DNA from 3 places in the Lysinibacillus sp. FSL P2-0066 genome. Region 2 is predicted to be linked to each of the others. Evidence: a T-box and tRNA genes for the amino acid it is inferred to sense, from the RefSeq annotation. Region 2 holds a T-box; the other regions hold tRNA genes.
What was found. A T-box is a leader RNA that pairs with one kind of tRNA and senses whether it is charged. The one in region 2 lies ahead of cysS (cysteine--tRNA ligase), so its partner is inferred to be a tRNA-Cys.
Positions count from the first base shown of each region.

Region 1 (7,638 bases), 310 kb from region 2:
ACAGAGAATGAACGGAAATTTTTAATATCTTTGATTCAGGAATCCGCTTATACCGCGAGTCATATTAAAAATTTATGTAAATCATTTAAATGATAAAGTTATAATGTTAATATAACTATGGGATGTAAAAAATGGGTTTATTTACAAAAACTTTTTTCAAAAAAGAATGTAAACTCTTTTTTTTTAAATATAAAAGGGAACATATGATCTGTTTGAAGTAAAAAATAGAACATATGTTCCGAGAAAGGGGTGCTTTAATTGTTGGAAAACGAATGGAATGAAGAAAAAATCAGAAAATTTGAAACGGAAAATCCAGAGTTACTAAAAAATGATTTGGTGATTTCTTTTCTCGAAACACCAATTAACAAAGAAATGTATTTGAAAACAATATTAAACCCTACTCCCGAAAATATGAAAGAGTTAGATATATTATTTAAACATTTTTATTTTAAAATTCGCTTTATTTCCCATATATCTACAACACTTAAATTTAATTCTATTAATTACGACAAACGAACGAGGCTTATACAATCAAGATTTTCTACTACTTTAGATGCCCCAATTAATTTTAGTGAAGACCAAGAAACATTTCTCGATTTAATAGCCGACGAACAAGCTGGATACGACCCTTTAGAGGAGGTTGTTATAAACGATGACCTCGATGAACATATAAGCTGTCCAGTATTGTATGATGCATTAAATTCACTTACCAAAAAGCAAAAGGAAATTATTAATTTAGCGTATGCAGAAGGATTAAGTGATACAGAAATTGGACTGATATTAAATAAAACGCAGCAAGCGGTCTCTAAAACTCATAAGAAAGCTTTAGGAAATATGCTAACTTACATTGAAAAACGAAAGAATAATGGAGGTTAAGGATAAATAAAGGGGGTGACTTATTGATGATAATAGAACCATCAGAATGGCTTACGATCATCGGAAATTTTGGATTTCCTATTGCAATAACAATATATCTGTTTATTAGATTCGAAAAGAAAATAGAAAATCTTGAACTAAGTATTAACCAATTATCAGAAGTTATAAAGGATTTAAGAAGGGACTGAAAATAAATGTCACAAGAATTAATTGCCCTTGTAGAAAGATCAAAACATGATGATAAAGCTTTATTAACTATATTAAATTATTTTGAACCTAAATTGAAACATTGTCTTTATCAAACGTCTCCACATCATAGAGAAGATTTACGTCAGGATTTACTTATTAAGCTCATTAATACTATAAGAAAATATGATGTCAATTCTGTTCCTGGGTTTTGGGATATGAAGCAACGCTTTAGTGACAAACAAAATTTAAAAAAATCCAATTGATTACGAAACGGTCAAAAAGATGTGATTAAATCTTTTTGATCGTTTTATTTTTGAAAGGTTGTTATTTTAAGTAGTATTTCTTCTTTAATTAATATATCCTACATGGTGGCATAGCCAAGCGGTAAGGCCAAGGTCTGCAAAACCTTTATCCTCGGTTCAAATCCGAGTGCCACCTTTTGTAACTATTAAGCTTAAACTGAGGCTTTCATTTTATAAACACCTTTATGAGGTTGGTCTGACCCAGAAAAGTTAGACATATTTAGTTAAACAACTTTTTAGACCTGAGTTCGGACTGATATGCTCCCTATTAGGTAGACAGATTAAAAAATAAAATCTGTTTATCTAAGGGGAGTATTTTTTATGGGTCTTTGGTCTTTTAACTTTGGAAAATAAATTTTATAAAATGGTTGTTATTTCGTATTGCTGGGTTTCTTTATTACTTATAACAAGATAAGGGGGATTTTTTATGGAAGTAATAGTATATTCTAGTAACGGTTGTGGATTTTGTACTAAACAAAAGGAATTCTTAAAAGAGAAAGGGATTGTTTTTGAGGAAAGGGAGGTTAATACTAACGAACAATACTTTCAAGAATTCGAAGAATTAGGTGGTTTAGGTGTACCTTTAACGATTGTGAAAGAAGCTGGAGAGACTGTTTCGACAATTATTGGTTTCAATAGGGAAGAACTATCTAAGATCTTAATTCAACAATAAATGCTAGGTGGGTGAGAAATATTCTTGTCCACCTTTCACTAATTACTTACATACCAGAGTTTCCGGGTTTATCCTGTAAGAAAGATCTCATTCGCCAGTGTTTACTGCACTTCCATGACCAACTTATAAAAGAAAACAAAATCGACCAAGGGGCCATTTTGATTGATGGTACTAAAACTGAAACAACAAAAAAGAGTCCGGATGATATTGCTATGCGTAAACAGTTGCGTAGTGAACGAAAAAACAAATGTTATAACAAATGCATGACTGGATGACGTGTAAACAGAAGTACTTTTTTGCTCAGAATGCATTTCTAGCTGATAGGTCTCATATAGAATTTCCTTTAAAACAAAAAGTGCCTTTTGTAAAGATGCTACTGAGATTAAAGTAGCAAGTAAACTAGCATCCTGTAAATTTTAAGTTAATTTTGTAAGGGACTGCTACATTAAGTTCTGACATTGGTCTTCAATAATTATGTTATGCATGACAATAGCCCCCACTTCTTAATATGTCTTCGCTTCATTTCCAATGACTCTATGCTTCTAACCTAGATAAAATGGCACCAAATCTTACAAATCCGCTAAAATACTTCTCCTAAAATCACTTTGTTCATATATCGGAGAAAAATCGATATTATTGATATGTTTTAATGGGATTCATCAGTTGAATTGTTGCTGTTACATGATACTATTTGATATAAGGGAGATTCGTAGCTACGGAGGACCTGTCAGCCTTTAGTTGGGGGATCGAAATGAAAAATATTGCAGCTATTATACCAGCATATAATCCACAACAATCACTCATTACCTATGTACATCAATTATTAGCAACGACTATTACACAAATCATCATTGTCAATGATGGGAGTGATCAAAAATATAAGGATATTTTTGAAAACTTAAATAAAATTGACCGCTGCCAAGTACTACAGCATGATTGCAATATTGGGAAGGGTGGCGCACTTAAGACCGCCTTTGCATATATAAGAGAACAACAAGCCAGGTGCCATGGTATCCTTACAGTTGGGGCACATGGGCAACATACTTTACAAGATGTTAAGCTTGTTTTAACAATGACAAAGGTGTTTTCTGAAGGGATTGTGCTAGGTGTACGTAACTTTCATTCAGCTGATAGTACATTTCTTTCTTACTGGGGAAATCGTGCAACAAGCTTATTTTTTGAGTTACTGTATCACAAGAAATTAATGGATACACAAACAGGTTTGCGCTATATTTCGATAAATGAGTTGCCTTGGCTAATAAAAGTAAAAGGTGAACGTTATGATTATGATACAAATATGTTAATTGCTGCACTTAAAAGAAAGTGTCCAATTTTCGAGGTAGAAATTGGACAATTACGTATAAAGAAGAATTCAATAATCCAATACGATGAAATAACAAACGCTGGTACCATTATTACGAGAATGCTCATGAATTATTTAAAGCCAAGGAATAGTAATGGCTAGGTTTAAATTTAAAATAACGAGCTAGGATAAAGAATAACGATCACTCATTAGAGCGTAGCGAGTATAAGAAAAGGAGCAATGGTTATGGAATATTCAGATCAAGTAAAAAATCGTGTGAAACGGATGGAAGGACAGCTACGTGGCATTTTGAAAATGATGGAGGAGGAAAAAGACTGTAAGGCAGTCATTACACAATTATCAGCAGTACGCTCTGCTGTAGACCGTACAGTTGGGGTTATTGTTAGTACAAACCTATTGGAATGTGTTCAGAATGCTGAAGGGGATGGCGAAAAAATGAATGAAGCCATTCAGGAAGCAGTTAATTTAGTTGTGAAAAGTAGATAAAAGCTATGAATTCGTAACAAAAATATAAAGTAGAGTAATTAAAGACTTTCGGAAATCAACAAACAAATATTAACAAGCGCAAATGGACCCTTAAATGAGTTCTTTGTGCTTTTTTTGTATATAATGTAAAGAAGACGGTTGGAGGTGAGGAGTTTGTGGAAGAAATTAGCTATAATTGCCATTATTATTATTTTTATTGATCCCATTTATACGGCTGGTAAGGCTGCTGTTCAGCAGGTGATCGATTGGACAAATAATGATGAAATAGAAACTATGCTACTTTCAACAAAGGAGAAAATCGTAGATGTTACGGCAAGACTTTCAGATAATGCATCAATTGAAACAGCCCTGCCTATTGAAGATATACATGAAGCGGAGGTAGCCCCTGCAGCTCCACCCATTCAGAAACCTGAAACAAAGTTAGTCGTGACAAATGCCAAGGAAATGGCTGATGCGATGTATGCGTATTATAATAGCTTTTCACCAAAGTTTGAAATTCAATATAAAGGGAATACACAGCGAATTGAACAAATTGTAGAAGAGGCCTATAACAATGCTATCAAACGAGATGACTATGTTTACGGCCATGTAAGTAAGCATTCAATTCGATATGAATATGGGCGAAATAAAGCAACTATTTATGGAGAACAGAGCTATTTAATGACGCCAGAGCAGGCTGCATATGTAGAGATGAATGTTCAAGAAATTATCGCTAAGATCAGTAAAAAATCTATGACGGATGTAGAAAAGGTACGAGCTGTCAATGACTATATTGTTGCCAATACTTCCTATACAGATCAAACGAATTCTAGCCCACACAGCGCCTATACTGTTCTTGCTGAGCATGGAGGAGTATGCCAGGGCTATGCTTTACTTGCTCACTCCATGCTTCAAAAATTGGGTATTGAAACAAAATATATCGTGGGTTATGTAGGTCAAGAGGGACATGCGTGGAATCTCGTCAAACTTGATGGACAGTGGTATCATCTTGATACGACATGGAATGATCCGGTACCCGATCGTAAGGGCGCAATACGCTACCAATACTTTTTAGTAGATGATCGTACAATGGCGAAGGATCACACGTGGATTGCTGAAGACTATCCTAAGGCAACAAGCACAATGTATAGTTATTATCATGATATTGACTTCCCAGCACAAGTTGGTGATCAATTGTTTTATAGTAATATTGCAGATGACAATAAGTTATATGTACTAGATATGAAAACTGGTAAGACGAAGCGTGTCACAAATTCCCGTGCACAATATATCGTGTATTCGGATGGCTGGCTCTACTTTAGTAATTATTCCCGAGGGGCGTATTTAACAAAAATTCGCCCAGATGGTAGTGGCGAAGAGGTACTAAATAGGGAGGATACGAAGGATTTATTTATAAAGGATGGCTATCTCTATTTTACGACAAATGAATTGAAGAGAATGGCACTTTAAAACAAGAAAAGGGCTATGACTTATAAACAGTCATATGCCCTTTTTGTACGTTCAATTAGATAAGTAATAGGCTGATGCTGACAAAGTAAAATGTCCACTTGAGGATACATGAAGGTAATTTGCTCTGTAAAAATCTTTAAAATGAGTGGATTATGCTTGATGGCACCACCATTACAATAAAAAGTAAATGGTCCATTCTGATAGTCAATTTTTTTCAATACAGCGCTTGCTAGAAGGACTAGTTCATGTGCAGCTTGTTGAGATATTTCGATGGCGCAAGCATCTTCTTGCTCGACTGCCTTTGCCACAATGGAGCCCATCTTGGCCAGTTGTGCATTTGTATAGGAAGGGTGGAATAGCCATTCGGCGAGCTCTGTAACATCCTGTATACCTAAAGATTGATAGACAGCTTCCTTTAAGATTGTTGGTTTACCACGACCATCCTCCATTTTAAATATAGCTCTTACTACCTCCTGCCCTAACCAATATCCACTTCCCTCATCGCCAGCCCGATGTCCCCAGCCCCCTGCACGTACAATTTGTTGTCCATCATAGGCATAGGCAATAGCTCCTGTTCCAGCAATGAGCAGAGCACCTGCCTGTCCAGCAGTCACACCTAAGAGTGTGGCCTCTGCATCATTTTCAATAATCAATGTATCGACTTGTAGCTGTGTGGTCTGAAGAGCGTTTTGAACAATGGCCACTACTGCTGTATGATCCTTCGGCGAATCAATTCCAGCTAATGCAAAGGTAGCTACAGCAATTTGAGAATTAGGATACTTTTGCAAAAATGTTTCAACATTTGCTAAAAGCTCTTGTAATATTGCTGTAGCTGATTCAACACCAATGGCTTGATAATTAGAGCCTTTAGCGGATGTAGAATATTCAACGTCACCAGATTCAACATGAACGACTGCACATGCTGTTTTTGTCGCCCCACCATCAATAATTAATAACCATTGCTTCATTGATTCCATTCCTCTAGAAAGGCGGCTAGTTCTTTTTCTGCTTCCATAATGGAACTTTCCTTTAAGCGAATCCACTCATAAAAATCATGTGCATTCAGTTTGGAGCGTTCAAGAGCAGCTTTCATAGTGGCTGGAGCGGGACCACCTAGTAATGTTCGCACACCAACAAAAGATTCTGGTTTTAATGTCTTATAGAAATCCTCTTCCGAAATAGTTAATTCCTTACCCGTGATCAATTTCGATTGTGTATTTGCAAGTCCCCATGTAAGACTAGCTAATGATTCTTCTCCGTGAGCAAGCAGAACTTTAATACATTTACTAACAATACTATGTGCTTGACGGAATGAAATACCCTCTGAACGGACTAATGTATCAGCGAGCTCAGTGACATTTGCAAAGCTATTTTCAGCGCGATTTTTTAACTTCTTCTTATTGACATCCATTGTGACAACAAGCGAACCAAACAACTTATAAATGCCAATTAAGCGGTCAATGGCACGCCATAAATAAGGCTGCATATCATCCTCGGTGTCTACGATATCTCCAAACGGTGTATTATGTACCATCTGTAATACTGTACTTGCATCTCCTACAACCGCAGATAGTAATGAGCGTGTATGTTCTATAGAAACAGGATTACGCTTTTGAGGCATAATAGAGCTTATTTGCACATATGGACTTGCGAGTGTAAACGCATTAAACTCCTGAGTAGCCCATAATAAAAAGTCTTGAGAAGTTCGGCCAAGATTGAGTGCAGCAAGCTGTACAATACTTGCAGCCTCAGCTATATAATCTGCGCCTGCAACTGCATCCCATGCATTTTCGATAATATCATCAAAGGCTAGTAGCTCACGCATACGCTCTCTACTAATATTAAAGCCTGTCGTTGTTAAGGCAGCGGCTCCCATACTGCTACGATTGACTGTTTTATAGACATGTTGCATGCGTTCAAAATCACGCTCTAGTTGGTCGATGACAGCCTTTAAATAATGGGCGAAGGTTGTAGGTTGTGCCTGCTGTGTATGTGTGTAGCCAATCATAATGGTATCGATATGTTCCTCTGCAGCAGCGATTAAATCATCGCGTAATGTAAGTAATTCGCGCATTAATAATAATAGTTTTTTTCTTAATGTCATTCGATAAATGGCGATACCCATATCATTTCGGCTTCTGCCAATGTGAAGATTTCCAGCAATATCACCAGCAAGCTCTATTAATTTATTTTCAATGCGGAAAAATAAATCCTCATATTGGGGACTGTAATCCTCTAAACGATAATAATTTAAGTCTATTTTTTTTAGAGCGATCCCAATTTGCTTTGCTTCATCTTTTTTTACAAGTCCTTGTTCTTCTAACATTTTCAAATGAGCA
Region 1 covers NZ_CP150202.1:139,315-146,952, forward strand. The annotation lists gene MKZ14_RS00710 (S8 family peptidase) at 1-93, shown strand, start outside; gene MKZ14_RS00715 (sigma-70 family RNA polymerase sigma factor) at 262-876, shown strand; gene MKZ14_RS00720 (YvrJ family protein) at 903-1,064, shown strand; gene MKZ14_RS00725 (helix-turn-helix domain-containing protein) at 1,071-1,328, shown strand; tRNA gene MKZ14_RS00730 (tRNA-Cys) at 1,433-1,503, shown strand; gene MKZ14_RS00735 (glutaredoxin family protein) at 1,795-2,040, shown strand; gene MKZ14_RS00740 (glycosyltransferase family 2 protein) at 2,792-3,505, shown strand; gene MKZ14_RS00745 (metal-sensitive transcriptional regulator) at 3,590-3,850, shown strand; gene MKZ14_RS00750 (transglutaminase domain-containing protein) at 3,995-5,299, shown strand; gene MKZ14_RS00755 (BadF/BadG/BcrA/BcrD ATPase family protein) at 5,320-6,267, opposite strand; gene argH (argininosuccinate lyase) at 6,264-7,638, opposite strand, start outside.
Region 1: it has a tRNA-Cys gene. The T-box ahead of cysS (cysteine--tRNA ligase) is inferred to sense a tRNA for this amino acid. The anticodon was not compared.

Region 2 (7,638 bases):
CATTTGAAGAAGGTCGTCCATTAATTATTGGAGGCATTACCATTCCGCATGAAAAAGGACTAGTAGGACATTCAGATGCGGATGTTCTTTTACACACTGTCACAGATGCAGCTCTAGGAGCAATTGGAGAAGGGGATATTGGCCGTCATTTTCCAGATACAGACCCTGCATTTAAGGACGCGGATTCTGCAAAATTATTAGAGTACATTTGGAAAATTGTTGAGGATAAGGGCTATTCTCTAGGTAATGTGGATTGTACCATTATGGCACAGCGCCCTAAAATGGCACCCTATATTGGACAGATGCAACAGCGTATCGCTGAATTATTACACGCAGAGCCTTCACAGGTAAATGTTAAAGCAACGACAACGGAACGATTAGGTTTTACAGGTCGTGAGGAAGGTATTGCGGCAATGGCAACAATTCTTTTGATTAAGAAATAAATGTGGATGAACCCCGCTTTTATTTCCTGTAACAGAGTGGTAAAATGAACAAAGTCAATTTTTGATCGAAAATTTAGGAGGCTTTTAATTATGACGAAAGAAGTTCGCGTTCGTTACGCGCCATCTCCAACAGGTTATTTACATATCGGTGGAGCGCGTACAGCATTATTCAATTATTTATATGCAAAACATCATAACGGTAAATTCATTGTACGTATTGAAGATACGGATATTGAACGTAATGTAGAGGGCGGAGAAGCATCTCAGCTAGATAACCTAAAATGGTTAGGTATTGAATATGATGAGTCCATTGATATTGGTGGACCTTATGCGCCTTATCGTCAAATGGAACGTCTTGATATTTATAAAGAGCATGCTGAAAAACTATTAGAGCAAGGTGTAGCCTACAAGTGTTTCTGTTCTTCTGAAAAGCTTGAAGCTTCTCGAGAAGAACAAAAAGCAAGAGGTGTAGCTGCGCCTACTTATGATGGTACATGTCGCCACTTATCAGCAGATGAAGTCGCTGCTAAAGAAGCTGCAGGTGAGCCATACACAATCCGTATGCGTGTACCTGAAAATGTAACATACGAATTTGAAGATTTAGTTCGTGGACAAGTTACATTTGAGTCTAAAGATATTGGTGATTGGGTACTTGTAAAAGCAAATGGTATTCCAACATATAACTATGCAGTTGTTTTAGACGATCACTTTATGGAAATCTCTCACGTATTCCGTGGTGAGGAGCATTTATCAAATACACCAAAGCAAATGATGATTTTTGATGCATTTGGTTGGGAATATCCTCGCTTTGGTCATATGACATTAATTATTAACGAAAACCGTAAAAAACTATCTAAGCGTGATGAATCGATTATTCAATTTGTTACGCAATATAAAGATTTAGGTTATCTTCCTGAAGCAATGTTTAACTTCTTTGCCCTACTTGGTTGGTCTCCAGAGGGAGAGGAAGAGATTTTCTCAAAAGAAGAATTTATCAAAATTTTTGATGAAAAACGTCTTTCAAAATCACCATCTATGTTTGATAAGCAAAAACTAACATGGATGAATAATCAATATATTAAAAAACTGTCTTTAGAAGAAGTTGTAGCATTATCTTTACCTCACCTACAAAAAGCAGGCTTGTTACCTGAAGAGCTTACTGCGGAGCAACGTGCTTGGGCGACGGATTTAATCGCACTTTATCATGACCAAATGAGTTTTGGCGCAGAAATTGTCGAATTATCTAGCCTATTCTTTAACGACCATATTGAATATGATGAAGAAGCAAAAGAGGTTTTAGCAGGAGAGCAAGTACCTGAAGTAATGGCAGCATTTAAAGCACAATTGGAAGAGCTAGAAGAATTTACACCAGATGCGGTAAAAGCTGCGATTAAAGCTGTACAAAAGACAACTGGTCATAAAGGCAAAAATCTGTTTATGCCAATCCGTGTTGTGACAACAGGTGAAACACATGGACCAGAGTTGCCGAACGCCATTTGTTTAATTGGTAAAGAGAAAGCAATTGACCGTGTAGAAAAATTTGCACAATAAAGATAAATTTATTGACAATTCATTCTTTCGTTGTAAAATGTATTTACATTGAAAAAGCGTTGATAAGGAGAAGTAAGTGGCGCATGCTCTTAAGAGAGGACCATCACCGGCTGAAAGTGGTCTGAGCCTAGGCAAAACTGAAATGCACCTTTGAGCATAAAGCTGAACGATAGTAGGCTTTATCGAGTCATCCCCGTTAATGGATGTCCAAAGTGGAAGGCTTTTTGTCTTCAATCAGAGTGGAACCACGCAAATCGAGCGTCTCTGTCATTCCTTTTAGGAGTGATAGGGGCGCTTTTTTATTCAATAGAAAAGGAGAGTGAAATACAATGGGTATTCAAATTTTTAACTCATTAACACGACAAAAGGAAACCTTTGTACCGCTAGAAGAAGGCAAGGTAAAAATGTATGTCTGCGGTCCTACAGTTTATAACTATATCCATATTGGGAATTCACGTCCTGTAATTGTTTATGATACAGTACGTCGTTATTTTCAGTATAAAGGCTATGATGTAAAGTTTGTTTCCAATTTTACGGATGTAGACGATAAAATTATAAAAGCGGCAAATGAGCTAGGCGAAGAAGTGCATGAATTAACAGAGCGCTTTATTGCAGCTTATTTTGAGGATGTTATGGCACTAGGATGCAAAAAAGCAGATGTTCATCCACGTGTGACAGAGCATATGGACGATATCATTCAATTTATTCAAGTGTTAATGGAAAAGGGCTACGCTTATGAGTCTGCTGGAGATGTGTATTACCGTACTCGTAAATTTGATGGCTACGGTAAATTATCACACCAATCCGTTGACGATTTAAAAATCGGTGCTCGTATTGAAGCAGGCGAGAAAAAAGATGATGCGCTAGATTTCGCTTTATGGAAAGCAGCTAAGCCAGGTGAGATTTTCTGGGAAAGCCCATGGGGAGATGGCCGTCCAGGGTGGCATATTGAGTGTTCTGTAATGGCTCGTGAACATTTAGGAGATACTATTGATATTCATGCTGGTGGGCAGGATTTAACTTTCCCTCACCACGAAAATGAAATTGCTCAATCAGAGGCACACAATGATAAAACATTTGCGCGTTATTGGATGCATAACGGGTATATTAATATTGATAATGAAAAGATGTCCAAATCACTTGGGAATTTCATTCTTGTGAATGATATCCGTAAACAAATTGACCCGCAGATACTACGTTTCTTCATGTTATCTGTCCACTATCGTCATCCAATTAACTTTGCGAAGGACCTAGTAGAAGCTGCTGCATCAGGTTTAGAGCGTATACGTACAGCTTACAACAATGTGAAGCATCGCCTTACTACTACAGTAAGCTTAGGTGATCATTCTGAAGAATGGCTGAACAAAATTGCGGAACAAAAAGCGCATTTTGAAGAGGCGATGGATGATGATTTTAATACAGCCAACGCTATTTCTGTGTTATTTGAAATAGCTCGCATTGCTAATATTTACTTAAATGAAACCAATACTTGCAAGAAGGTATTAGAAACCTTTATTGAAACCTTTGAAGTACTAGGTGACGTCTTAGGTATTGAATTTGCAAAAGAAGAAGAACTATTAGACGAAGAAATTGAAGCATTACTACAAGAGCGCGTCGAGGCACGTAAAAATCGTGATTTTGCTCGTTCTGATGAGATCCGTGACCATTTGCAAGCCCAAGGTATCATTTTAGAAGATACACGACAAGGAACTAGATGGAAACGAGGGTAATTAAGTTGGATAAACTTCGCAATGAAGATGTTAAACAATTAAATGCGCTGGCGTTAGCCTATATGGGTGATGCCGTATTGGAACAAAAGGTCCGAGAATATTTGCTACGCTCTGGTCGTGTTAAACCAAACACACTGCATCGAGAGGCAACTCGCTACGTTTCAGCAAAAGCACAATCTATGATCGTTCATCGCATGATGGATGAAAATTATTTAACAGAGGAGGAATTGGCAGTGTTCCGCCGTGGACGCAATGCCAAATCCGGCTCTGTACCAAAAAATACGGATGTCCAAACCTATCGTAATAGCTCAGGCTTTGAGGCGGTGCTTGGTAGTTTATATTTATTGAATGAACTAGAACGCGTCTACGAAATCATTGCATATGCTATTCAAATAATCGAGGAATCAAAAGGAGTGTCTAAATAATGGCAGAACAGAATGGTGAAATTATTGCCGGTAAAAACCCAGTGTTAGAAGCACTTCGTTCAGGCCGCGATATGAATAAAGTATGGATTGCAGAAGGTGTAAAGAAATCTGGTGTCAATGAATTGCTAGATTTAGCCCGTGAACGTGGTGTCATAGTTCAATTTGTTCCAAAAAAGAAAGTTGATCAATTATCAAGCGCCAATCATCAAGGAATTGTTGCTTCTGTTGCCGCTTATAAGTATGCTGAACTTGAGGATTTATTTGCAGCTGCAGCTCATAAACAGGAAGATCCTTTTTTCTTAATCTTAGATGAGTTAGAGGATCCTCATAATTTAGGGTCTATTATGAGAACGGCTGATGCTATAGGAGCACATGGTATTATTATCCCTAAGCGCCGATCAGTGAGTTTAACAGCAGTGGTGGCAAAGGCATCTACAGGAGCGATTGAACACGTTCCAGTTGTACGTGTAAACAATCTTGCTCAAACAATAGATGAATTAAAAGAACGCGGTATATGGATTGCAGGTACAGATGCAAAGGGATCTGCAGATTATCGAAAAATGGATGCAACATTACCATTAGCCATCATTATTGGCAGTGAGGGTAAAGGGATGGGGCGTTTATTAAAAGAAAAATGCGATTTTTTATATCACTTACCGATGGTTGGTCATGTCACATCACTGAACGCATCAGTAGCAGCAGCTTTATTAATGTACGAAGTGTATCGTAAACGTCAAGAAGCGATTGAATAACAATGAAAAACATTTTGCTTGTTGATGGCTATAATATGATTGGATCTTGGAAAGAGCTGCGGCCATTGCGTGATACGAATTTTGAGGATGCGCGAAGAAGGTTGATAGAACTCATGGCTGAATATAAAGCAGCAATGGGTTGGCGCGTAATTATTGTTTTTGACGCACATCTTGTACCAGGAGTAGAGCAATCTTATATAGAAAATGATGTAGAAGTCATTTATACACGAAAAAATGAAACAGCAGATGAACGCATTGAAAAAATGACACACGAATTAAAGGCTAGAAATGTACAAATTCATGTAGCAACTTCTGATATGGCAGAGCAAAGTGTTATATTTGGGAATGGCGCCCTAAGGAAATCGGCTAGAGAGCTAGAAATTGATACTGGTATTATCCAACATAAAATTACCCACGATGTGAAGCGGAAGCAAGAAAGTAAGCCGCCTTCTCGTATAGAATTAAAGCCAGATGTTGCGCTCGCCTTTGAAAAATGGCGACGTGGGTTGAAATGATTGATTGACGCATATTTTCCAATTCCGTTATACTGTTTCTAATTATCTGTTGTGGCTGAGGTGATACCATGTTTAAAAATAGCATTGTACAAGTGACACAAGATTTTGAACGATTCAATGATGAAGAGCTTATTGAAATGGTGCATCAAGGTAATACAGATGCGTTGGATTATTTAATTACGAAATACCGTTTGTTAGTAAGAGCGAAGGCAAGATCCTATTTCTTAATCGGAGCAGATAAGGAAGACATTGTACAGGAGGGCATGATAGGCTTATATAAAGCGATTCGTGATTTTAAAGGAGATAAGCTTGCATCATTCAGGGCTTTTGCAGAGTTATGTATAACAAGACAGATTATTACGGCTATTAAAACAGCAACTAGGCAAAAGCATATACCTCTAAATTCCTATATCTCTTTGGACAAGCCTATATTCGACGAAGAGTCAGACCGAACGCTTATGGATGTACTAACGGGTGCTATTATGGATGATCCAGAAGAATTGATGATTCATAGAGAAGAGTTTGGATATTTAGAAGAAAAGATGAGTGAGATTTTAAGTGAGTTAGAGCTTCAAGTTTTAGCCTTATATCTAGACGGTCAATCTTATCATGAAATTTCCGCTAAATTAAATCGTCATGTGAAATCTATCGATAATGCATTGCAGCGGGTAAAGCGCAAATTAGAACGTCATTTAGTCCTTGAGGAAATGTCTTAGTCCATATAGGCCTTTATTGACATTGACAAATATAGGTGTTAGTCTTAAAAAGACAAAGTGCCGAAAAAGGTGATTATATGGCAAAAAAAGTCGTGCTAAATTGTGAGAAATGTGGTTCGAGAAATTACACGTTCCCAGCTAAAGAAGGTTCAACTGTACGTCTCGAATTAAAGAAATTTTGCTCGCATTGCAATGAACATACAATGCATAAACAAACGCTATAAAATGATATGTAAATAGACAGATTTGATTGATTCGGAGGTTAAGCTAGAATGGGCAAGATCAAAAGCTTTTTCAGCGATGTAATGTCAGAAATGCGCAAAACAAGCTGGCCGAAAAGTAAAGAACTGACGAAATATACAGTCGTTGTAATTTCAACTGTTGTCATTATGGCTTTATTTTTTGTGTTAGTTGACTTAGGTATTTCATCATTATTCCGCTGGTACTTAGATTTATAATTTAGTAAATAGCATATTTTTGAAATAGCCCGTCCATTGCAATAACGGGTTTTTTCGTTTGTTTTATCTTCATTCAGCAGAAAACTCCATCTAGTTGGATTGATGAGATGGGTGAAGTGAAGCGCAAAGCAGTAAAATCTCCTCATTATGATAAATACTACTAGGAGAGTATGATAGTAGCGATAGATGACTATGCTAGTTTCGGTATATATCATCGAGCTTTCGCAAGCAATTAGCGAAAGCTATATTTTTCTAATGAGATGTTTGTGAAAAGAGTAAAAATGCATTGAGCGTATCGCGATTCATTTTCACTTTTATTTGTAAGGGAGGGACGGACGAGGAGTCCTAGTAGTTATGGAGAAAAATTGGTATGTTGTTCATACGTATTCAGGGTATGAAAACCGTGTAAAAGCAAACCTAGAGAAACGTGTAGAAACAATGGGAATGCAAGATAAAATCTTCCGTGTGATTGTTCCTGAGCATGAAGAAACAGAAATGAAAGATGGAAAAAAACGTACAATGATGCGTAAAGTTTTCCCTGGTTATGTGTTAGTAGAGTTAATCATGACAGATGACTCTTGGTATGTAGTTCGAAATACGCCTGGTGTTACAGGCTTTATCGGTTCATCAGGTGGAGGAGCAAAACCAACACCGTTATTACCAGAAGAAGCAGATCGTTTACTGCAACAAATGGGTATGACTGATAAAGTTGTAGAAGTGGACATTACTGTTGGTGAAGCAGTAGAAGTATTAGAAGGGCCGTTTGCTCATTTCCAAGGGCGTGTTGAAGAAATTGACACGGAAAAAGGTAAAATTAAAGTGACGGTTGATATGTTTGGTCGCGAAACAATTATGGAGCTAGATTTCGAACAAGTTCAAAAATTATAGTTCTACCAATAGAATATTACATGCTAATTGGTAGATGTTTCGCAGATTTTGTTAATTACTACTTGCTTAAAAAAATTAAAAGTGGTATCATTTCATAGGTCAGACTGTCATACTTTTGTTTGACGTCTGTAATGATAATTTTAATGTTATCGGCACTTAG
Region 2 covers NZ_CP150202.1:4,433,914-4,441,551, reverse strand. The annotation lists gene ispF (2-C-methyl-D-erythritol 2,4-cyclodiphosphate synthase) at 1-443, shown strand, start outside; gene gltX (glutamate--tRNA ligase) at 534-1,994, shown strand; T-box leader at 2,045-2,263, shown strand; gene cysS (cysteine--tRNA ligase) at 2,324-3,724, shown strand; gene MKZ14_RS22125 (Mini-ribonuclease 3) at 3,730-4,149, shown strand; gene rlmB (23S rRNA (guanosine(2251)-2'-O)-methyltransferase RlmB) at 4,149-4,901, shown strand; gene MKZ14_RS22115 (NYN domain-containing protein) at 4,904-5,416, shown strand; gene sigH (RNA polymerase sporulation sigma factor SigH) at 5,485-6,132, shown strand; gene rpmG (50S ribosomal protein L33) at 6,210-6,356, shown strand; gene secE (preprotein translocase subunit SecE) at 6,405-6,590, shown strand; gene nusG (transcription termination/antitermination protein NusG) at 6,945-7,478, shown strand.

Region 3 (7,638 bases), 920 kb from region 2:
TCAATATTAAACAAAAATCTACCCCTGAAATGTTAGTAAAAGTCTAACATTTTCGGAGGTAGATTAAATTTAATATTTCTCTTATAAAATTGAGTATTCTGTTACTATTATTAAGCAATATTAAAGAATAAATCTTTAGCTTTTTGGACCAATTTTCCCACCTTTTACTAACCAATTCCAATACCTTTCGAAAAACTTCGACTTTGTTTGAAATGCATAAGGTAGTCCAATAAACAACCAAAAAAGAGAAGCATACACCAATAAAAATATAAGTAATCCTATCCATATACCTTTTATCTGAAAACTAATAAAAATGCTAGAAAACATAATAAGTAAATGTATTATAATTATTCTCTTATAGGCTAACAAGAATCTCCCCTCCTATTTTAATTATAACATTATTGGTGGGGAGATATTAACTTTATAACTTGTTATTTCTATTTAGCAAAACCCTAATGATTTACAACCTGGTCCACATGTGATCTTATTTTCGCTAAGGCACACTAATCCAAAAACAGCTGCACAAATAAATGGACACGCTACAGTACCGATTGGAGCACAAGCTACCATACAAGCTGCTGTACCAGCTAAGGTACATCCTAAACCTTGGATAGTGTCACAAACAGTAGTACAGATAGTACAATTTGACCACATTAGATTAAGTTCATTATTTTGTGTAGAAGAACGTAATTCATTGACATCATATAATGGGTTTGTGTGCCATTCATAATCGAAATACTCTCCATTAATCTTAATAGTTACAATTGGGAATAAATTTACTCCAACAGATTGTGTAACTTCGATAACACTTGAATGACCATGGAAATGCGAAACAGCTTTAAATTCTGCGTTTTCGACAGTAAAAGTAATTACTGTCTGAAGTTCTTCCATAACTAAAGTAAGAACTTGTACAGGGTAGTTCCTTTAGTAAATTCTCCGCCTAATGATTGTGTTATTAAAGCTCGAAGATCAGTATACTTAGCTTTAATAGCAGGGTAATGATTTAGTGAGTTGTTGATAAGCGTCTGCACACTTTCATTTGCCAATGCTTTTTCAACTAAATTGTTAACCTCATTTTTCGATAACTCTTTAATTCCTGATTTAGTTTGTTTTTCAGTCATTGTTTTCTCTCCCTTTTAAAGTATTTGAAGCAACATTTAGTATGATGTGCTTCATTACTATGTAAAGTGAAATACAACTGGAGATTTAAACTGCATTTTTAAATTTTTTTCAGGAAATATAAATTAAACCTATAAAACGAACTTATATGCTTTTTAGTATAGCTATTCTTTGTAGACTATCATAAAATTCCTATCATTCTGACTTTTAAAGATAAACTTTGCTTCTTTTAAGGTTTATTAAATCCATAAAAAGCCATTAGATAAATCCCGATAAACACTACTAATATAAACGAATTAAGGACAACTAAAATCATACGAGTGGGTCCCTTTATCCCTAAAATAGCAAATATTAGTCCTGAAATTCCTAAAATAAATGGAATTGTTATGCCAATTCCCAGAATATATTGAGGAGCCAATCCAATAAGAAATGTTAAAAACAAGAAAATTATTGATAAATACGTAAAAATTTTTCTTTGCAAATAGCACCGCCCCTTTGTATGTAAATGAAGGTTTGACTTTATTACAATTATACCACACGTGTTATTTACAGTTTTCATCACATCGAATAAACCATTCCTTGCCTGAAATCAACTTTGCCTTTTTTTATTTATAATAGTCAGTACTTAAAGATTATGAAAAAACCTTATTATCGACATTACATAATAATATAAAAGTTGCTCCATAAATGTTGATTTCTTGTTATTCGACTGTATAAAAAGTGGTATGGTATGAGATGCGGTAGTAGAATTACATTTAATTATCCTCAATTCCATTTTGCTAATAATATTTCTAATAGCATTTTTAATAGGGACATTTGGATTTAAAGAAGCTTAAATCACTTATTAATAATTAAAACTCATCAATGGACTTATCTCTGCCAAGTAGACAGCATTAAAAAAGACTAAGCAGCCATCTGGTGTCGATATTGTATCGGTGCCAGATGGTTTGAGTCGTTTTTGGAAACGTTGGTAGTTATAAAAGTAAATATATTCTTCAACTGCTTGTATAATTGCCTCATCTGAATCCGCATGTAAGAGAGATACAAACACTCGCTTTTGAAGTGTGAGAAAAACGATTCAATGCAGGCATTATCATGGCAGTTTCCTTTGCGGGAGTGGCTACCAATCATGCATGTTGCTTAATATGCTACTGGTATTTAGTTGATGTGTACTGGAATCTCTGATCCGAATGAAGGATGCTTCTATACAAGTTTCTTTTGCTCGTTAACTCATCCAACGTATCTAATACAAGCTGTAAATTATTTCGTTTACTGATTTTCCAAGCAACGATTTCGTTGTTGTATAAATCTTGTATGGCGGATTAGTAGAGTTATCCATTTTTCGATGGTAAAAACGTGATATCTGTGACAAATACTTCGTTCGCTACACGATCCGAAAACTGACGGTCCACGACATTATCAAATACATGAGAAACGCGATTTTCATACACGGCGCTTCTTTCGAATAATGGAATGGACGCCTAAAACAACTTGTAATTTAAATTCATTCGAATACGTACGATTTTTTCTTTGCATATAAAAATCCCTTTTAAGTAAAATGTTATCTACAGCGTACTGTAGTTTTTTTTACATTGTCTACTTAAAGGGGATAAAATCACAAATAAAATTAGTAGTTCTTAACCCAAAACTATTTGTTGGATTTATTTTGTTAATAGATCATGTTTCATTAGCATGAATCTGACAATATTCCCACAATAAATTAGAAGAAATACTGGCATTTTGAATAAGATTTATTAGTAAATCGCGTTCTTTTGGGGACAGACGATCACCCGCTAAACAATTTGTATAAAATGATTGAACTTCTCTTGCTTTACAGTAACAGGCCATTAATTTTTCAATTTCCATGTGGATTACCCTCCTTTCTTGTAATTAAGAGATTTTATAACTTCAGATAACTCCATGATGACAGCCTCTAATTTATCTATTTTCCTTTCAAAGCGAATGAACAGGTAGACTGTTATGGCAATAGGGAATCCAAAATTTCCTATTAGGCTAATCCAAATTGGAACATTTTCTGGTGTCATAATGTAAATTACCTCCCTCTTACTCCAAATTAGTAATATAAGGTGATACTCGGATTCGAACCGAGGATCCAGGTTTTGCAGACCCTTGCCTTACCGCTTGGCTATATCACCAAAATTGTAACTGTACTATGTAAAGAGGATTCTTCTGTAATAAAAACAACCTTCCTGTAAAAAATATTATTTTGTCATGGTTTCATTTCTTATGTTTAAATCCTCTTTATAGAAAAAAGGAGGTCTATAAGGTGAAGTATGATATAACGGTATATTCAAGTAATGGTTGTCAATATTGCGTTAGGTTAAAGGAGTGGTTAGAAGAAAATAATATTACTTATATTAATAAGGATATTAATGAAGAGCACGTATTAATGGAGTTTAAGCAATTTAATAGTAGCGCTATCCCATTTACTTTATTAGTCAGTGATAATAAAGTAGAGAGAATTACTGGTTATCAGCCAGAAAAAATAAAAGCTATATTAGATATTTAAATAAGTTGGATTAAATCACCTTTTTTGTATAAAAGGTGATTTTTTTCACCCTTTTTAAGAACGTTTGTTCTTATTTTGGTTTATAATATAGATACAACATTCACTTTATAAAGAAAGAAGGCGGATAATAGGAGGGATTATTAAATGAAGAATGATAAACAAAAAATAGAGGAATTTTTCTATAGAAATAATGAACAGGTTAACAATCCGATTGTTAAAAGCTTTTTGTCAGATCCCCAAAATCTTTATTAAGTGCAAAAAGCGATCTTATATCCAACTGATTTGAATAAGAAGCTCGTTGATGAATCTTTTCAATCTCACTATATAAATGTTAGGAAGATCAAATATGTTAGTAATTTAATTTATTTCTTTAGTTTAGATTTTGATAAAAAAAGAAGAAGACTGCAAAAGCGATCTTTATTAATTTTAGATAAGGGATTATCAGAGGAAGGGGAGACGACCCTAAAAGAGCTAATAGAAGATACACGCAATGAAAATGGTCTAGATCATTTAATTGGTGGAGGTTTATTGGACAATATAGAAGATGTACAGCTCTTAAAGTCCTTGCAAAAACTAACGGTAAAACAGCTTCAAATTTTAGAGATGATTTATGTAAAAGAGCTTTCTATAAAAGAGATAGCTCAAATATTAAAAACAACTCCCCAGAATATATCTAATCATCATAGAAAGGCTTTAAATAAACTCAATCATTCACTCAGAAAAAAGGAGGAATAAATTATGGGAAATTTAGAAAATAAAAATAACGAAGAGACTCTAACAATAATTGAGAATTTCATCCCAAAAATTAAACATTGTTTACACAATACGGACTATCATGAAAGGGAAGACCTAGAACAAGAAATTAAATTAAAAATTTTAGAAAAGCTTGCAACAGTAAAATTTCAAGACGCCCCTAGTTTTTGGGACTTCTTCCTGTGAAAGCTACCAGTCGATTTTTCTATTCTGGTGTTCGAGTCGGAAATCTGATGAACTTCTTTTGTAAAACTGAGCATTTCGAGTAGGCGCCAGATTACATATTGTTAACAGAGCTCGTTCCTACATGCGTGATAGAATAAATTACGAGTCTTATTTAAAGTTCGGATTGTCACTACGAACATTGGGAAAGAAAAAAAGATGCACATAGTAAAAGGTACTATGTACATCTTTTTATTGATTAGCCTTTTAGGAAGTCTGGTTTTGCGAAGCTTGGGTTTGGATATGTGTAAAAGCCTTCCCCTGTTGCACGGCCAAGTTTACCTTTTTCGATGTACTCTGTTTTTAAGAGGTTAGCTAATTTTTTCATGTTTTCATCGCCAGTGGCAGTTGCTTTCGCTTCCACAATATTATAGGCAGTGTTAATGCCAACGATGTCTAGAATAGCAAATGGTCCAAGTGGAGCGCCTGTACCAATCATCCATGTTTTATCGATTGTTTCTGGATCAGCCACTTCTTTTACAAGTAAAGATTCAGCTGCATCTAAAAACGGAACTAGTAATGAGTTTAAAATATAGCCAGGTTGCTCTTTATGCAATGGTAGTGGTACCATGCCGATAGCGCGCGCAAATTCAACAACTTCATCAAACACTTTCATATCTGTACCAGGGTGTTTCATAATTTCCGCAGTATTGTTTTTCCAGATCGTATTAGCAAAGTGAAGAGCTAAAAATTTCTCAGGACGGCCAGTTGCTTCAGCAAATTGGCTTGGTAGTAAAGTAGACGAGTTTGTTGCAAAAATTGTTTTTGCTGGTGCTACTTTTCCAAGATTCGTGTAAAATTCTGTTTTAATACTCACAACTTCAGGGATTGCTTCTATAACAAGATCAGCATTGGCAACGGCTTGAGCCAGGTCACTGTTAAATGAAAGACGTGCATAGGCTGCATCCACTTCTTCTTGTGTCGCACCTAAATCTTGTTGATACAATGGTTTTAATTTTGTAATACGATCCTGTGCATTTTTTAACGCCTCGTCGTTTATGTCATACACTGTTACATTAAAACCTTTGAAAGCAGATTGATAAGCAATTTGACTCCCTAATACACCACTACCTGCAACTGTAATGTTTTGATAATTCATCGAAATTCCTCCTTTGAAATTGTTACATTAATATAATAGTGTGGATATGTAGATAATCCTTCGTTACAATCCCATACTACTTCTACCTACGAATAAAAATCAAATGAAAGCCTCTGATATTATATAAATATAAAGTTATCTAAAAGAAGTTTCTTTTCAAGTATGTACCCACCCTTACAGAAATATAACAAAGAACAGCCTTTAAGCTGCCCTTATTTTAGAGATAGTTTTCCATGGTAAACATGTCCCCAACATCAGGGGCCTCGTTAGACAATGTTTGACTTTATATCTAATTACATATGTAATTATGGTAGATGACATTGAGGAATTTGTTCTTCTGTTAAACTAGTTTCAAAATCAAAAGTAAAATAGGAAAATTATAATGTGTTAAAAATAGGTCTTTTATATAATTATTGTATAATTCCCATATTTTTATAGATTTATAAACTATTGTTTTAGTACACTGAATCTATGAATCGAAGGGGGAAAAACAGTGAAGAAAATAATGTTAGCTGGTGCACTGAGTATTACATGTTTTACAGGAGGGTTTGGTGGACAGGCATATGCACAGGATGTAGTAAATGTGGCAAATATAATTCATCCAAAGCAGAATGTTGCAGCCACTAGTCAGTTACAAGCCATGCCCTATCAAGATATTTATAAATTGCTTTTGTTATCTAAAATAGGCTTTGAAAATAACGAAGTGTCGATTGTTACAACAAAAAATAGTATTACAGTAAAAATTTCATTAGAGGCGATCCTTCAATCATACAAAGATGGTACAAACCTCTATCCAGAGGGAGAAAAAGAGTTTAAGGAAAACTATGAAGAACTGAAGAAGTTATTTGGGCATGCGATTCAAATAAAAATTACACAAACTAGTAATGGCTACAAGAGTGAGGTATATACAGCTGGCAAATGGGAAGCAGTTAGTGCAGAAGATTTAAATGATATGGTACAGGTATTTGCTCGTGCCGACGTTGAGTTAAAAGCAGGTGGATATTTCAAGGATGCTATTGGTCATTGGGCTGAAAGCTATATTCAGTTTTTATATCAAACAGCTATCATTAATGGGACAACGGCTACTACGTTTAATCCAAATGGACAAGTGACGCGAGGAGAACTAGCGGCTATTATTTTCCGTGCATCTGGTTTAAATGTCAATGAAGATTATGAGGGTCCTGCTTCTTATACTGATCTTAATGGTTTCTGGGGAGCTAAGGAAGTAGCGATTCTTGAAGAGTATGGCTTAATCGATATTTTCAATGGTGAAAAATTTGAGCCGAAAAAGCCCGTTACAAGAGAGGAAATGGCCTATATCACTGCTAGGTATTTAGAAGGTATGGAAGTGAATGTTGCGCAAGTGAGCAAAAACAATTCATTCACTGATAAAAATCAAATGCGTCAAGAAACAGTAGAGGCAATTGGTCTATTACAACATCTAGGTATTTTAAATGGTACGAATGGTAAGTTTAACCCGAAAGGCAATCTTACTCGGGCAGAGGTTTCAAAAATTTTAACCCTTACCTTAATGCTAGTAAGTGAAGAAGAATAAAAGAGGAAAGGGATGTCTCATGTGCAGAGACATCCCTTTATTATTCAACAAGTATATGGAAAATATAGCTTAGGAAATAACCTAGAAAGAGATACATAAAAAATGCTTTAAATGAGACTTTCTGTAGCTGATGCAAAATGAATTCAGAAATACTAGCTGTAGCAATCAATCCTATCGAAATGCCCATTAAAATCCCTTGTGCTTTATCTGGTAAAGCCCAATACTGACCAAACCAGATGAAAATACTAAAGAAAATGGAGAAGATGAAGAAATAAATGAAAAGTCTCCAAAGCCTTTCACCTTGAGAGATGAGTGCAGTAGATAAAGCAAATCCCTCTGGAACATGGTGAAGAATAATGG
Region 3 covers NZ_CP150202.1:3,509,851-3,517,488, reverse strand. The annotation lists gene MKZ14_RS17640 (hypothetical protein) at 442-891, opposite strand; gene MKZ14_RS17635 (hypothetical protein) at 894-1,121, opposite strand; gene MKZ14_RS17630 (hypothetical protein) at 1,349-1,600, opposite strand; gene MKZ14_RS17625 (hypothetical protein) at 2,797-2,985, opposite strand; gene MKZ14_RS17620 (YvrJ family protein) at 2,991-3,164, opposite strand; tRNA gene MKZ14_RS17615 (tRNA-Cys) at 3,205-3,275, opposite strand; gene MKZ14_RS17610 (glutaredoxin family protein) at 3,407-3,649, shown strand; gene MKZ14_RS17605 (sigma-70 family RNA polymerase sigma factor) at 3,902-4,384, shown strand; gene MKZ14_RS17600 (hypothetical protein) at 4,388-4,588, shown strand; gene MKZ14_RS17595 (3-hydroxyacyl-CoA dehydrogenase) at 4,824-5,723, opposite strand; gene MKZ14_RS17590 (S-layer homology domain-containing protein) at 6,217-7,278, shown strand; gene MKZ14_RS17585 (zinc transporter family protein) at 7,319-7,638, opposite strand, start outside.
Region 3: it has a tRNA-Cys gene. The T-box ahead of cysS (cysteine--tRNA ligase) is inferred to sense a tRNA for this amino acid. The anticodon was not compared.